DNA from 3 places in the Streptomyces lusitanus genome. Region 1 is predicted to be linked to each of the others. Evidence: predicted binding sites of a transcription regulator. Region 1 holds the regulator's gene; each other region holds the start of a gene.

What was found. The regulator HrcA, encoded in region 1, represses chaperone genes, less so after heat shock. The targets are predictions, from matches to a motif close to TTNGCACTCNGNNNNNCNGAGTGCNAA.
Region 2: the regulator HrcA is predicted to act here: its motif matches at 2,651-2,677, upstream of groES (co-chaperone GroES).
Region 3: the regulator HrcA is predicted to act here: its motif matches at 3,182-3,208, upstream of groL (chaperonin GroEL).

The regions. Positions count from the first base shown of each region.
Region 1 covers NZ_JBHRWL010000011.1:50,091-55,365, forward strand. Annotated here, with positions in the region: gene ACFOSY_RS18190 (DUF3097 domain-containing protein) at 47-853, opposite strand; gene ACFOSY_RS18195 (MBL fold metallo-hydrolase) at 888-1,616, opposite strand; gene hrcA (heat-inducible transcriptional repressor HrcA) at 1,779-2,795, shown strand; gene dnaJ (molecular chaperone DnaJ) at 2,796-3,935, shown strand; gene ACFOSY_RS18210 (nitronate monooxygenase) at 4,273-5,275, shown strand, end outside.
Region 2 covers NZ_JBHRWL010000002.1:49,096-54,370, forward strand. Annotated here, with positions in the region: gene ACFOSY_RS01705 (THUMP-like domain-containing protein) at 1-469, opposite strand, end outside; gene ACFOSY_RS01710 (polysaccharide deacetylase family protein) at 593-1,480, shown strand; partial or broken gene ACFOSY_RS01715 (polysaccharide deacetylase family protein) at 1,477-2,205, shown strand; gene groES (co-chaperone GroES) at 2,824-3,132, shown strand; gene groL (chaperonin GroEL) at 3,295-4,923, shown strand; gene ACFOSY_RS01730 (hypothetical protein) at 5,135-5,275, shown strand, end outside.
Region 3 covers NZ_JBHRWL010000001.1:134,212-139,486, forward strand. Annotated here, with positions in the region: gene ACFOSY_RS00720 (glucosyl-3-phosphoglycerate synthase) at 1-357, opposite strand, end outside; SAM riboswitch class I at 492-639, shown strand; gene thrC (threonine synthase) at 657-1,961, shown strand; gene ACFOSY_RS00730 (ubiquitin-like small modifier protein 1) at 2,069-2,344, shown strand; gene ACFOSY_RS00735 (cold-shock protein) at 2,775-2,978, shown strand; gene groL (chaperonin GroEL) at 3,373-4,995, shown strand; gene ACFOSY_RS00745 (NADH:flavin oxidoreductase) at 5,228-5,275, shown strand, end outside.

The sequences.
Region 1 (5,275 bases):
CCCGCCAGGGCCGACAAGGGGGGTCTGGGGGCGCAGCCCCCAGCTGTTACGACGGAGCCGTCACGAAGTCGATGAGCTCCTCGACCCTCCCCAGCAGCTGCGGCTCAAGATCCTTGTACGAGTGGACGGAGTCCAGGATCCGCCGCCACGCCTCCCCCGTGTTGGCGACCCGCCACCCCAGCGCCTCGCACACCCCCGTCTTCCAGTCCCGCCCCCGCGGCACCCGCGGCCATGCCTCGATCCCCACCGACGCCGGCTTCACGGCCTCCCAGACGTCGATGTACGGATGCCCGACCACCAACGCGTGCTCGCTCGTCACCGCCTGCGCGATCCGCCACTCCTTGGTGCCCGGCACCAGGTGGTCCACCAGCACGCCCAGCCGCGCGTCCGGCCCGGGCGCGAAGGACTCCACGATCGACGGGAGGTCGTCCACGCCCTCCAGGTACTCCACCACCACGCCCTCGACGCGCAGGTCGTCGCCCCACACCTTCTCGACCAGCTCGGCGTCGTGCCGGCCCTCGACGTAGATGCGCCCCGCGCGGGCGACCCGGGCCCGCGCGCCGGGGACGGCGACCGAGCCGGACGCCGTGCGGGCGGGGCGGGCCGGGCCCGAGGAGGGGCGGACCAGTGTGACCACGCGGCCCTCCAGCAGGAATCCGCGCGGCTCCAGCGGGAACACCCGGTGCTTGCCGAAGCGGTCCTCCAGGGTCACCGTGCCGGCCTCGCAGCGGATCACGGCGCCGCAGAAACCGGTGCCGGGCTCCTCCACCACGAGGCCCGGCTCGGCCGCCACCTCGGGGACGGACTGCGGCTTCTTCCACGGAGGGGTCAGATCGGCGGAGTACTGGCGCATTCTGCCGACGATACGAGGAACGCGCCCGCGGTGATCACTCCGACACGCCGAACCGGGCGGCCAGCGCGTCCCGTTGGGCCCGTACGAACGCCGCGTCGACCACCGCGCCGTGACCGGGGACGTACACCGCGTCCTCGCCGCCCAGCCGCAGCAGCCGGTCCAGCGCGTCCGGCCAGCGGGACGGCACGGCGTCCGGGCCCGCCTGCGGATCGTCCGACTCCTCGACCAGGTCGCCGCAGAACACCACCTCCGGGTCGCCGGGCACCAGCACCACCAGGTCGTACGCGGTGTGGCCCGGACCCACGTTGGCCAGCAGCACCTGGCGGCCGCCGCCCAGGTCCAGCGTCCACTCGCCCGACACCGCGTGCCGGGGCGGGGCCAGCGCCGCCACGGCCTCGTCGGCCGCCGCCGGGTCGAGACCCCAGCGCACCGCGTCCGCGCGCAGTTCCTCCCGCCCCCGCCCGGCGAGCGCCATGTCCAGGCCGACCGCGCCGTACACCTCCGCGCCCGCGAACGCCGGCGCCCCGAGGATGTGGTCGAAGTGGGGATGGGTGAGCGCGAGATGCGTCACACGGCGGCCGGTCAGCTCCCGCGCCTCGGTCCGCAACCGCGCGCCCTCGGCCAGCCCGGAGCCCGCGTCGACGGCCAGGACGCCGTCCGCGCCCACCACGAGCCCCGCCGTGCAGTCCCACCCCGGCAGCCGGCGCCGGCCCACCCCCGGCGCCAGTTGCTCCCATCCCGACTCTTCCCAAGTCACGGTCATGACCGGGACGCTAGCGGGGACGACGGCGCCCGGCACCACGGCACGGACCGGCCTTGCCGACGGCGTACCCCCCGGCCGTACACTGGGCCGGGGAAGTCTGGCACTCGCGTGCGAAGAGTGCCAGGGTCGTTACCGGGCGGAAGACAGCTGGAGGTGTGCGCGATGCTCAGTGAACGCAGGCTCCAGGTGTTGCGCGCGATCGTCCAGGACTACGTGGGCACCGAGGAGCCCGTCGGCTCCAAGGCGCTCACCGAACGGCACAACCTCGGCGTCTCCCCGGCCACCGTGCGCAACGACATGGCGGCGCTGGAGGAGGAGGGCTTCATCGCCCAGCCGCACACCAGCGCCGGGCGCATCCCCACCGACAAGGGCTACCGGCTGTTCGTCGACAAGCTGGCCGGCGTCAAGCCGATGAGCCCGCCCGAGCGGCGGGCCATCCAGAACTTCCTCGAGGGCGCGGTCGACCTCGACGACGTCGTGGCCCGCACGGTGCGGCTGCTCGCGCAGCTCACCCGGCAGGTCGCCGTGGTGCAGTACCCCTCGCTGACCCGCTCGACGGTGCGGCACGTGGAGCTGCTGTCGCTCGCCCCGGCGCGGCTGATGCTGGTGCTGATCACCGACACCGGCCGGGTCGAGCAGCGCATGGTCGACTGCCCGGCCCCGTTCGGCGAGGCCTCCCTGGCCGACCTGCGGGCGCGGCTCAACAGCCGGGTCGCGGGCCGCCGGTTCGCCGATGTGCCGAGTCTGGTGGAGGACCTGCCGGAGGCCTTCGACACCGACGACCGCGGTACGGTCTCCACGGTGCTCTCCACTCTCCTGGAGACGCTCGTCGAGGAGAACGAGGAGCGGCTGATGATCGGCGGTACCGCCAACCTCACCCGCTTCGGCCACGACTTCCCCCTCACGATCCGGCCCGTCCTGGAGGCGCTGGAGGAGCAGGTCGTGCTCCTCAAGCTGCTCGGCGAGGCGAAGGATCCGGGTGTGACCGTACGGATCGGTCACGAGAACGCCCACGAAGGACTCAACTCCACGTCCGTCGTGTCGGTCGGCTACGGTTCGGGCGGCGAGGCTGTCGCCAAGCTCGGCGTGGTCGGACCGACCCGCATGGACTACCCCGGAACGATGGGAGCGGTACGCGCAGTGGCACGGTACGTCGGACAGATCCTGGCGGAGTCATAGGTGGCCACGGACTACTACGCCGTACTCGGCGTACGCCGCGACGCGTCGCAGGAAGAGATCAAGAAGGCCTTCCGGCGGCTCGCCCGCGAGCTGCATCCGGACGTCAATCCGGATCCGAAGACCCAGGAGCGGTTCAAGGAGATCAACGCCGCCTACGAGGTGCTGTCGGACCCGCAGAAGAAGCAGGTCTACGACCTCGGCGGCGACCCCCTCTCGCAGTCCGGCGGCGCCGGCGGCGCGGGCGGCTTCGGGGCCGGGGGCTTCGGCAACTTCTCCGACATCATGGACGCGTTCTTCGGCACGGCGTCGCAGCGCGGACCGCGCTCGCGCACCCGCCGCGGCCAGGACGCCATGATCCGCATCGAGGTGGAGCTGGACGAGGCCGCGTTCGGCACGACCAAGGACATCCAGGTCGACACGGCGGTCGTCTGCACCACGTGCAGCGGCGAGGGCGCCGCGCCCGGCACGACCGCGCAGACCTGCGACATGTGCCGCGGCCGCGGTGAGGTCTCGCAGGTCACCCGGTCCTTCCTGGGCCAGGTCATGACCTCGCGCCCCTGCCCGCAGTGCCAGGGCTTCGGCACGGTCGTGCCCACGCCCTGCCCGGAGTGCGCGGGCGACGGCCGGGTGCGCTCCCGGCGCACGCTCACCGTCAAGATCCCGGCCGGTGTCGACAACGGCACGCGCATCCAGCTGGCCGGCGAGGGCGAGGTCGGCCCCGGCGGCGGTCCCGCCGGCGACCTGTACGTGGAGATCCACGAACTGCCCCACCCGATGTTCCAGCGGCGCGGGGACGACCTGCACTGCACGGTCACCCTCCCGATGACCGCGGCGGCGCTCGGCACCAAGGTGCCGCTGGAGACGCTGGACGGCATGGAGGAGGTCGACATCCGGCCCGGCACCCAGTCCGGGCAGTCGATCCCGCTGCACGGCCGGGGCGTCACCCACCTGCGCGGCGGCGGCCGGGGCGACCTCGTCGTCCACGTCGAGGTGCAGACCCCGACCAAGCTGGACCCGGAGCAGGAACGCCTGCTCCGCGAGCTGGCCAAGCTCCGCGGCGAGGAACGGCCCACGGGGCAGTTCCAGCCGGGGCAGCAGGGGTTGTTCTCGCGGTTGAAGGACGCGTTCAACGGGCGGTGAGGGGTGCCTGCCGGGCGCTGGGTGTTGCTGCTGGGGGTCCGGGGGTCGTCCCCCGGGTGGGCACAGTCGGCCGGGGCAGCAGGGGCTGTTCTCGCGGTTGAAGGACGCGTTCAACGGGCGGTGAGGGGTGCCTGCCGGGCGCCGGGTGTTGCTGCTGGGGGTCCGGGGGTCGTCCCCCGGGTGGGTACAGTCGGCCGGGGCAGCAGGGGCTGTTCTCGCGGTTGAAGGACGCGTTCAACGGGCGGTGAGGGGTGCTCGCCGGGCCCGGCGAAAAGTGGCTTATGCCAAGGGGAAGGGCCAATTCGGAGTTGGTCGGGGGACGTGACAACATGCGGTCATGTCCTCCGTACTGACCGATCTCTTCCCGCACCCGATCGTGCAGGCGCCCATGGCGGGCGGCGTCTCGGTGCCGCAGCTCGCCGCCGCCGTGTCCGACGCGGGCGGGCTCGGTTTCCTGGCCGCCGGGTACAAGACCGCGGACGGGATGTACCAGGAGATCAAGCAGCTGCGGGGACTCACCTCCCGCCCCTTCGGCGTCAACCTCTTCCTTCCCCAGCCGGAGACCGCCGACCCGGCCGCCGTCGACGTCTACGCCCACCAGCTGGCCGGCGAGGCCTCCTGGTACGAGACCGAGCTGGGCGACCCCGACAGCGGCCGCGACGACGGCTACGACGCCAAGCTCGCCGTGCTGCTCGACAACCCCGTGCCGGTCGTGTCGTTCCACTTCGGCGTGCCCGCCCGCGAGGTGATCGACTCGCTGCACCGCGTCGGCACCCTCACCTTCGTCACCGCCACGACCGCCGAGGAGGCCCGCGCCGTGGAACGGGCCGGCGCGGACGTGGTGATCGCCCAGGGTGTGGAGGCCGGAGGACACCAGGGCACCCACCGGGACCTCCCCGAGACGGACGGCGGCGGCGTCGGACTGCTGTCCCTGGTCGCCCAGGTCCGCGAGTCCGTCGGCATCCCGGTCGTCGCCGCCGGCGGCATCATGCGCGGCGGCCAGATCGCCGCCGTGTGCGCGGCCGGCGCGAGCGCGGCCCAGCTCGGCACCGCCTTCGTCGCCGCCCACGAGTCCGGCGCGCACGCCCTCCACAAACAGGCCCTGACCAGCCCCCTCCACCCCCGCACCGAGCTGACCCGCGCCTTCACCGGCCGCCCGGCGCGCGCCCTGGTCAACCGCTTCCTGCGCGAGCACGGCCCGTACGCCCCCGCCGCCTACCCGGAGGTGCACCACCTCACCGCGCCGCTGCGCAAGGCCGCCGCCAAGGCGGGGGACGCGCAGGGGCTCGCGATGTGGGCGGGGCAGGGCCACCGGATGGCCCGCGAACTGCCCGCCGGCC
Region 2 (5,275 bases), on a different contig from region 1:
CGACCTCCGTCACGTCCGCCTCGCGCACCTCGATGAGATCGGACAGTTCCAGCGCCTCGGCGTTGGCGCGGGCGGCCGCGGCCGTCTGCGGGTCCCGGTCCACCGCGAGCACCCGGATCCCGGCCCGCGCCAGCGCGATCGCGTCCCCGCCGATCCCGCAGCACAGATCGGCGACCGACCCTACGCCCGCCGCCCGCAGCCGCTCCGCCCGGTACGCGGCGACGCTGCGCCGCGTCGACTGCTCGACCCCGTTCGGCGTGAAGAACATCCGCGCCGCGTCCTCCACGCCGAACTTCGCCACCGCACGCTGCCGCAGCCGCGCCTGGCCGAGGGCCGCCGACACCAGGTCGGCGGGGTGGTCGCGGCGCAGCCGGGTCGCGACGGCGAGTTCGTGCGCGGGGTCGGTGTCGCGCACCTCGTCGAGGAGGGCGCGGCCTTCGGGGGTGAGGAGCGGGGCGAGGTCGTTCACCGGGTCATTGTGGGCCAGTCGGTGGACCGTGCGCCTCCGGCCGCGGTGTCGGGCCGGGCGGGGGCCGGGCGGCTGGGAGGATCCGGCCCCATGCGAGTAGTAGGACAAAACGATAAGAAGCGGATGCGGCGCCTGAGGACGCGGACCGGTCTCGCGGCGCTCGCGCTCGCCGTCCTCGCCTCGGGCTGCGGCAAGGACAGCGACACGGTCGAACCCGCCGGCGGCCAGCCCCTCCAGGCGCCCCCGGCCCGGGCCCTCGACTCCTACGCCGACAAACTGCGCGCCGCCCAGGCCGCACGGGCCGCCGCGGCGAAACGGTGGGGGCTGAAGAAGGTCCCGCTGGCCGCGCCGCCGCCCCCGGCGAAGAAGCCGCGCATCACCACCCGCGACGGCTTCGAGGTCGACGGACACGAACGGCTGGACCTCCCGCCGGTCTTCACCACCGTCCCGGTGAAGGAGAAGGTCGTCTTCCTCACCATCGACGACGGCGCCGAGAAGGACCCCGAGTTCCTGCGGATGATGACCGAACTGAAGGTCCCGTACAGCGCGTTCCTCAGCGACTACCTCGTCGAGGAGGACTACGGCTACTTCAAGGACATGCAGAAGCGGGGCGTGGCCCTGCACAACCACACCCTCCACCACCCCTACCTGCCGGCCCTCTCCCGCACCAAGCAGAAGCGCGAGATCTGCGGCATGCAGGACGTCATCGAGAAGCGCTACGGCACCCGCCCGGTCCTCTTCCGCCCGCCCTACGGCAACTACGACAGGACGACCCTGCGCGCCGCCAAGAGCTGCGGCATCACGCACGTCCCGCTGTGGAACGCCGAGGTCTTCGTCGACCACTGGGAGTACCGCGAGTGGGACCGGGAGATCCACCCCGGCGACATCGTGCTCTCCCACTTCCGCGGCCGGGACGACTGGGACGGAACCATGCGGGACATGGTCCGCCGCTTCCTCGACAAGGTCACGGCCGAGGGGTACGCCGTGGCCCGGCTGGAGGACTACCTGTGAGGCGGCGGCGCGGGACGACCCTTCCGGCCGTCCCGGCGGTCCTCGCCCTGCTCGCCGCGACCGCCGGGTGCGCGGGCGCGGCCGGCGCGGGAGACGTGTCCTCCCGCGCCGGGGGGACGGCGACCGCCGTCGCCCCGGCGCCGCTCCCGCCGGTCGTCGACCACGTCACCACCGACGACCCCGTCGTCTTCCTCACCTACGACGACGGCGCCGAACGCGACCCCCGCTTCATCGACCTGGTGCGCGAACGCAGGCTGCCGGTCGGCATGTTCCTCACCGACAGCGTGACGGGCCCCGGCTACGGCCACTTCGCCCGCCTCCGCGCGGTCGGCGCCACCCTCCAGAACCACACCCTCGACCACCCGGCCCTGCCCGGCCTGCCCCTCGCCGCGCAGCGCGCGCAGATCTGCGGCCAGCAGCGCAAACTCGCCGCCCGTTTCGGCGTCCGCCCCCGCCTCTTCCGCCCGCCCTACGGCCGGTACGACACCGGCACCCTCCGCGCCGCCGCCGAGTGCGGCATCGCCGCGGTGGTCCTGTGGCGCGTGACCCTGGAACCCGACGGCCACCTCACCTACCGCCACGGCCCCCACCACCTGATCCCCGGCGACATCATCGCCGTCCCCTCGGGCGAGGCCCCGCCCTTGAGTTTGGCGGAGCGTACGGTGCGGCTGCTGCGGGAGCTGGAGAAGCGGGGGCTGGAGGTGGGACGCCTCGAGGACCACGTGGGCAGGCATCCGAGCCCGGCGGCCTCCACCTCGCCGGCTGCTTCGGGCCGGTCCGGGGCCGCTTCCGCCTCGTTGGCTGCTTCGGGCTGGTCTGGGGCCGCTTCCGCCTCGTTGGCTGCTTCGGGCTGGTCTGGGGCCGCTTCCGCCTCGTCGGCTGCTTCGGGCCGGTCTGGGGCCACCCCCACCTCGTTGGCTGCTTCCGGCCGGTCCGGGGCCACTTCCGCCTCGTTGGCTGCTTCGGGCCGGTCCGGGGCTACCCCCGCCTCGTCGGCTGCTTCGGGCCCGTCCAGGGTCACTTCCAGCCCGTCCGGCGTTTGAGGACGAGGCCCGGAGGGCCGATCGGGGGTCCGGGGGCGCAGCCCCCGGGGACGGCCACACCAACACGCGGCACCACACAACCCCGCGCCCGAAAAACACCCCCACCCCCCGACGCGCCGCACGGCAATTGGCACTCCGCTTGACCGAGTGCTAATCCCGGTCATAGTCTCGGGTCTGGCACTCCCCCCTGGAGAGTGCCAACAACGCGACGGGCAGGTCCGGCACCCGCGACGACGGATCGACCTGGTCGCCACCTCAGACAGTTAACCCCGTGAGATCTCCGAAGGGGGAGGTCGGATCGTGACGACCGCCAGCTCCAAGGTTGCCATCAAGCCGCTCGAGGACCGCATCGTGGTCCAGCCGCTCGACGCCGAGCAGACCACGGCTTCGGGCCTGGTCATTCCGGACACCGCGAAGGAGAAGCCCCAGGAGGGCGTCGTCCTGGCCATCGGTCCGGGCCGCTTCGAGGACGGCAAGCGCGTCGAGCTCGACGTGAAGGTCGGCGACGTCGTTCTGTACAGCAAGTACGGCGGCACCGAGGTCAAGTACAACGGCGAGGAGTACCTCGTCCTCTCGGCCCGCGACGTCCTCGCGATCGTCGAGAAGTAGTCGAGAAGTAGAGGGGACCCCGGGGCCCGCCCCGGAGACCCCGGCCTCGTAGCAAGTACTTCTGCTCGAACACTGCGCCCCTGGCCCCAGCATCCGACAAGGAGCCGGGCGGCCCAGGGGCGCAGTGATTTCATCTAGATTTCCGAGAGGGCTCCCGCTGCCATGGCGAAGATCCTGAAGTTCGACGAGGACGCCCGTCGCGCCCTCGAGCGCGGCGTCAACAAGCTTGCCGACACGGTCAAGGTGACGATCGGCCCCAAGGGCCGCAACGTCGTCATCGACAAGAAGTTCGGCGCCCCCACCATCACCAACGACGGTGTCACGATCGCCCGCGAGGTGGAGATCGAGGACCCGTACGAGAACCTCGGCGCGCAGCTGGTGAAGGAGGTGGCGACCAAGACCAACGACATCGCGGGTGACGGCACCACCACCGCCACCGTGCTGGCCCAGGCGCTGGTCCGCGAGGGCCTGAAGAACGTCGCCGCCGGCGCCTCCCCGGCCGCCCTGAAGAAGGGCATCGACGCCGCGGTCGCCGCCGTCTCCGAGGACCTCCTCGCCACCGCGCGCCCGATCGACGAGAAGTCCGACATCGCCGCCGTGGCCGCGCTGTCCGCGCAGGACCAGCAGGTCGGCGAGCTCATCGCCGAGGCGATGGACAAGGTCGGCAAGGACGGTGTCATCACCGTCGAGGAGTCCAACACCTTCGGTCTCGAGCTGGACTTCACCGAGGGCATGGCCTTCGACAAGGGCTACCTGTCGCCGTACTTCGTGACGGACCAGGAGCGCATGGAGGCCGTCCTCGACGAGCCGCAGATCCTGATCACGCAGGGCAAGATCTCCGCCATCGCGGACCTGCTGCCGCTGCTGGAGAAGGTCATCCAGGCCAACGCCTCCAAGCCGCTGCTGATCATCGCCGAGGACGTCGAGGGCGAGGCCCTGTCGACCCTGGTGGTCAACAAGATCCGCGGCACCTTCAACGCCGTCGCCGTCAAGGCGCCCGGCTTCGGTGACCGCCGCAAGGCGATGCTCCAGGACATGGCGGTCCTCACCGGCGCCACGGTCGTCTCCGAGGAGGTCGGCCTCAAGCTCGACCAGGTCGGCCTGGACGTGCTCGGCTCCGCCCGCCGCGTCACCGTCACCAAGGACGACACCACGATCGTCGACGGCGCCGGCAAGAAGGAGGACGTGGAGGGCCGCGTCGGCCAGATCAAGGCCGAGATCGAGGCCACGGACTCCGACTGGGACCGCGAGAAGCTCCAGGAGCGCCTCGCGAAGCTGGCCGGCGGCGTGTGCGTGATCAAGGTCGGCGCCGCCACCGAGGTGGAGCTGAAGGAGAAGAAGCACCGTCTGGAGGACGCCATCTCCGCGACCCGCGCCGCGGTCGAGGAGGGCATCGTCTCCGGTGGTGGCTCCGCGCTGGTCCACGCCGTCAAGGTCCTCGAGGGCAACCTCGACAAGACCGGCGACGAGGCCACCGGTGTCTCCGTGGTCCGCAAGGCCGCCGTCGAGCCGCTGCGCTGGATCGCCGAGAACGCCGGCCTCGAGGGCTACGTCATCGTCTCCAAGGTCGCCGAGCTCGAGAAGGGCAACGGCTACAACGCCGCCACCGGCGAGTACGGCGACCTGATCAAGGCCGGCGTCATCGACCCGGTCAAGGTGACCCGCTCCGCCCTGGAGAACGCCGCCTCCATCGCCTCCCTGCTGCTCACGACCGAGACCCTGGTCGTCGAGAAGAAGGAAGAGGAAGAGCCGGCCGCCGCGGGTGGCCACGGCCACGGTCACGCCCACTGACGACCTGAGGTCGCCAGAGCCTGAGGCGTCTGAAGCGCCTAAAGCGCATGCAGCGCCTGCAGCGCTTGAAGCGAGGGCCCGGCGCCCCGTCCGCACGGACGGCGGCACCGGGCCCTCGCCGTACCCCGCGACGCTGTCCGTCGATCATGGAACCGCACCGCGCCCGTACGGACTCTCTACAGACGGCGGTCGAAGTGACAGGGGGACGGCGATGGACCAGGGCCTGGTGCTGTACGGGGAACACTCCCGCAACCCGCTCGCGCGCACGGTGCGTCTGACCGAGGACGCGCTGCGCCGCGGCGGGCGGACGACCCCGCTGGAGGAGCTGAACCTCGCCGCCATGGCGGAAGCG
Region 3 (5,275 bases), on a different contig from region 1:
GCGGGTCACGAGCAGCGACCGCCACAGCACCTCGCCCTTGCCGGGCACGGCCGGTATGCGGGGCAGGATCACGTCCCGGTGCACCACCCGCGCGCCCGCCGCCGCGGCCGCCTCGGAGGTGCGGTCGGTGGAGCCGGAGTCGATCACCACGACCTCGTCGACCAGCGGCACCTGGTGCACCAGGTCGTGCCGGATGACGGAGACGATGTCCCCGACCGTGGCCTCCTCGTTCAGCGCGGGCAGCACCACGCTCACCGTCTGCCCCGAGGCCCGTTTCGCCGCCAGGATCCGGTGCAGGGGACGGTCGGCCACCGACCAGGAGCGCTCGATCAGCCAGCGCTCGACTTCTTCCAGCACAGTCCGGGCTCCTCACTGGCCGGTGATCCATCTCGGGGTTCGGACTGCTCTCTCCGCCGTCCGGGCCTTCGGTTACAGTCTTGAGCAACGCCGAGGGACCCCGCATCTTGGGGTCGTGGCGCACAACTGAACACCGCTCATCCAGAGGGGCAGAGGGACACGGCCCGATGAAGCCCCGGCAACCCTCCAGTCGGTTCCTGTCACGCGGACGTGGCGAGGCTCCCGGCTAGGGAAGGTGCCAAATCCGTCTCACGGCGAAGTGCGTCGTGAGGAAGATGAGGAGAAAGGGCCTCGCCTCCATGGCTGTGCAGACCGCTGCAAGCACCACCGACAGCACCACCGACACCGCGAACTCCGTCGACCTGGGTCCGGCCGCCGCGCTGTCCTGCCGCGAGTGCGGCCACCGTGTGCCCCTCGGCCCCGTCTTCGCCTGCGAGGAGTGTTTCGGCCCGCTGGAGATCGCCTACGACTTCTCCGGGTACGACACCGAAGAGCTCCGCAAGCGCATCGAGGCGGGTCCCGCGAACATCTGGCGCTACGCGCCCCTGCTGCCCGTCCCGGCCGACGTGGCCGACAAGCCGAACATCAACCCCGGCTGGACCAAGCTCGTCCACGCCGACAACCTCGCCCGTGAACTGGGCGTCGACGCCGGCAAGCTGTTCGTCAAGGACGACTCCGGCAACCCCACGCACTCCTTCAAGGACCGGGTCGTCGCCCAGGCCCTGGAGGCCGCGCGCGCCTTCGGCTTCACCACCCTGTCCTGCTCCTCCACCGGCAACCTGGCCGGCGCGGTCGGCGCCGCCGCCGCCCGGGCCGGCTTCCGCTCCTGCGTGTTCATCCCGCACGACCTGGAGCAGGGCAAGATCGTCATGGCCGCCGTCTACGGCGGCGAGCTCGTCGGCATCGAGGGCAACTACGACGACGTGAACCGCTTCTGCTCCGAGCTGATCGGCGACCCGGCCGGCGAGGGCTGGGGCTTCGTCAACGTCAACCTGCGGCCGTACTACGCCGAGGGCTCCAAGACCCTCGCGTACGAGATCTGCGAGCAGCTCGGCTGGCGTCTTCCCGACCAGCTGGTCGTCCCGATCGCCTCCGGCTCCCAGCTCACGAAGATCGACAAGGGGCTCCAGGAGCTGATCAAGCTCGGGCTCGTCGAGGACAGGCCGTACAAGATCTTCGGCGCCCAGGCCGAGGGGTGCTCGCCGGTGTCCACCGCCTTCAAGGCCGGGCACGACGTGGTCCGCCCGCAGAAGCCGGACACGATCGCCAAGTCGCTGGCGATCGGGAACCCGGCGGACGGGCCGTACGTGCTGGACATCGCCCGGCGGACCGGTGGGGCGGTGGAGGACGTCACGGACGCGCAGGTGGTCGAGGCGATCAAGTTGCTGGCGCGGACGGAGGGGATCTTCGCGGAGACCGCGGGTGGGGTCACGGTCGGCGTGACGAAGAAACTGATCGAGGACGGGGTGCTGGATCCGTCCCTCACGACCGTGGTGCTCAACACCGGGGACGGGCTCAAGACGTTGGACGCGGTGGCGGGGACCGGGTTGACCGCGACGATCCGTCCCAGCCTGGAGTCTTTCCGGGAAGCCGGGCTTGTCTGAGTCGTTCGTCCGCGGGCCGGTGGGGGTTGTTCGCGCCCACGCGGCGGTAGCCGCAAATCGAACACCGCCCCGCGCCCCTGGGGTTGTCACCTGACCGGAGGTTCAAAGTGAGCGTTACCGTTCGTATCCCTACCATTCTGCGCACCTACACCGGTGGCAAGGCCGAGGTCACCGCCGAGGGGGCCACCCTCGGCGAGGTCATCCAGGACCTGGAGAAGAACCACACCGGCATCGCCGCCCGTGTCCTGGACGACCAGGGCAAGCTGCGCCGGTTCGTCAACGTCTACGTCAACGACGACGACGTGCGCTTCGAGCAGGGGCTGGAGACGGCCACCCCGGCGGGTGCCGGCGTCTCGATCATTCCGGCGGTCGCCGGCGGCTGATCATTACCTTCGGTAATGACCGTTACCGAGCGTTTACGGCGTTGCCCCCTCCGTGAGAGATGCGGAGGGGGCAATTCCATGGGGTTGAGCGCGGTAGAGTTGGGGAACGCGCTCCTGATCCTTGAATCAGGAACTGTGAATTCCTGCCGCGGACCCGACTGGATGTAGCCAAAGTGCGGGCTTCTTTCGCGGCTTTTGTCTTCTTTGCCCGGCCCGACTTGCCCTGAATTCTGGCGAATTTTTGCCACATTCCGGATCGCTGGCGTCCAGATTTCTCGTCCGATTGACCTGTTGCAGACGGCAGTTGGACAGATACATTCAGCCGCGGTCGACGCGTTCCGGCGCACGCCCCCAACCGTTGGGGGGTGAGGTCTGACCCGGGTCCGCGAAGTGTGGATCTGTGCAAGGGCCAGTAATAGGGGAGTTAGGCATGGCTCAGGGCACCGTCAAGTGGTTCAACGCGGAGAAGGGGTACGGCTTCATCGCGGTCGACGGTGGTGCGGATGTTTTCGTCCACTACAGCGCGATCCAGATGGACGGCTACCGCACCCTTGAAGAGGGCCAGCGGGTCGAGTTCGAGATCTCGCAGGGTCAGAAGGGCCCGCAGGCCGACATGGTTCGCGTCACCGCCTGAACGCGCTACCAGCAGCACGCGACATCTTCTGCCGGCGACAGGGCCCGCACCTTCCGGGGTGCGGGCCCTTCGTCATGCCGCCAGGCGCACGCGCCGTGCGCGCCGTGTTCGCCCCCGGCTGAGCGCGGGCGCGAACCCTTGGCGCGTCTGGCCCGTACGGCCTTGCGAGCCTCTTCTGTCGTGGCGCCGCTCCGTGGGTGTGCCTTGCACTCTCGGGGGTCGAGTGCTAATCATTGGCGTTAGCACTCTGAAGGTGAGAGTGACAACGAAGGACCGGGTCGGTGAGGCCCGCCAGGCCGGGTGGGGCAAGGAACCACACGGCGGGCGAGCCGTCCGTCGCGGGCGCGGGCGCGGTCCGAAGGAATCACCCCCAGTCCTGGAGGGACCACTTCACATGGCCAAGATCATCGCGTTCGACGAGGAGGCGCGGCGCGGCCTCGAGCGCGGCATGAACCAGCTCGCGGACGCCGTGAAGGTGACGCTCGGCCCCAAGGGCCGCAACGTCGTCCTCGAGAAGAAGTGGGGCGCCCCCACGATCACCAACGACGGTGTCTCCATCGCCAAGGAGATCGAGCTCGAGGACCCGTACGAGAAGATCGGCGCCGAGCTGGTCAAGGAAGTCGCCAAGAAGACGGACGACGTCGCCGGTGACGGTACGACCACCGCGACCGTTCTCGCCCAGGCCCTGGTCAAGGAGGGCCTGCGCAACGTCGCCGCCGGCGCCAACCCGATGGCCCTGAAGCGCGGTATCGAGAAGGCCGTCGAGGCCGTCTCCGCCGCCCTGCTCGAGCAGGCCAAGGACGTCGAGACCAAGGAGCAGATTGCCTCCACGGCCTCCATCTCCGCCGCCGACGTCCAGATCGGCGAGCTCATCGCCGAGGCCATGGACAAGGTCGGCAAGGAAGGCGTCATCACCGTCGAGGAGTCCCAGACCTTCGGTCTGGAGCTGGAGCTCACCGAGGGTATGCGCTTCGACAAGGGCTACATCTCGGCGTACTTCGCCACCGACATGGAGCGTATGGAGGCCGTCCTCGACGACCCGTACATCCTGATCGCCAACTCCAAGATCTCCAACGTCAAGGACCTGCTCCCGCTCCTGGAGAAGGTCATGCAGTCGGGCAAGCCGCTGCTGATCATCGCCGAGGACGTCGAGGGCGAGGCCCTGTCGACCCTGGTGGTCAACAAGATCCGCGGCACCTTCAAGTCCGTCGCCGTCAAGGCCCCGGGCTTCGGCGACCGCCGCAAGGCCATGCTCGGCGACATCGCCATCCTCACGGGCGGCGAGGTCATCTCCGAGGAGGTCGGCCTCAAGCTGGAGAACGCCACCCTCGACCTGCTGGGCAAGGCCCGCAAGGTGGTCATCACCAAGGACGAGACCACCATCGTGGACGGCGCCGGCTCCGCCGACCAGGTCCAGGGCCGCGTGAACCAGATCCGCGCCGAGATCGAGAACAGCGACTCGGACTACGACCGCGAGAAGCTGCAGGAGCGCCTGGCGAAGCTCGCCGGCGGTGTGGCCGTCATCAAGGCCGGCGCCGCCACCGAGGTGGAGCTCAAGGAGCGCAAGCACCGCATCGAGGACGCCGTGCGCAACGCCAAGGCGGCCGTCGAGGAGGGCATCGTCGCCGGTGGTGGCGTGGCCCTGCTCCAGGCCTCCCAGGTGTTCGAGAAGCTGGAGCTCGAGGGTGACGAGGCGACCGGCGCCCAGGCCGTGAAGCTCGCGCTCGAGGCCCCGCTGAAGCAGATCGCCGTGAACGCCGGCCTCGAGGGCGGTGTCGTGGTGGAGAAGGTGCGCAACCTGACCCCGGGCCACGGCCTGAACGCCGCGACCGGCGAGTACGTCGACCTGGTCAAGGAAGGCATCATCGACCCGGCCAAGGTGACGCGCTCCGCGCTGCAGAACGCCGCGTCGATCGCCGCGCTGTTCCTCACCACCGAGGCCGTCATCGCCGACAAGCCGGAGAAGGCCGCGGCCCCGGCCGGCGGCGGCATGCCGGGCGGTGACATGGACTTCTGAGCCTGATCCGTCAGGTTCGGACCCGTCCGAGGTCCGGAGGGCGGCACTCCCCGCACAGGGGGTGCCGCCCTTCGGCGTGTCCGGGTGCGCGCCGCGGGGAGTGACGGGCGTCACGGGTGTCGGCGGGGGAGCGACGGAATGCCTGCCTCCTCACGCGGGTTCGACGAAGAGTGCGATCCATGCACGTACACATACCGTCGAGTATCCCGAGTATCCCCGAGGAGTCCCCCTGATGACCGTCGCCGCCTCCGAGGCCACCGGACGTGCCGCCGAGATCCTG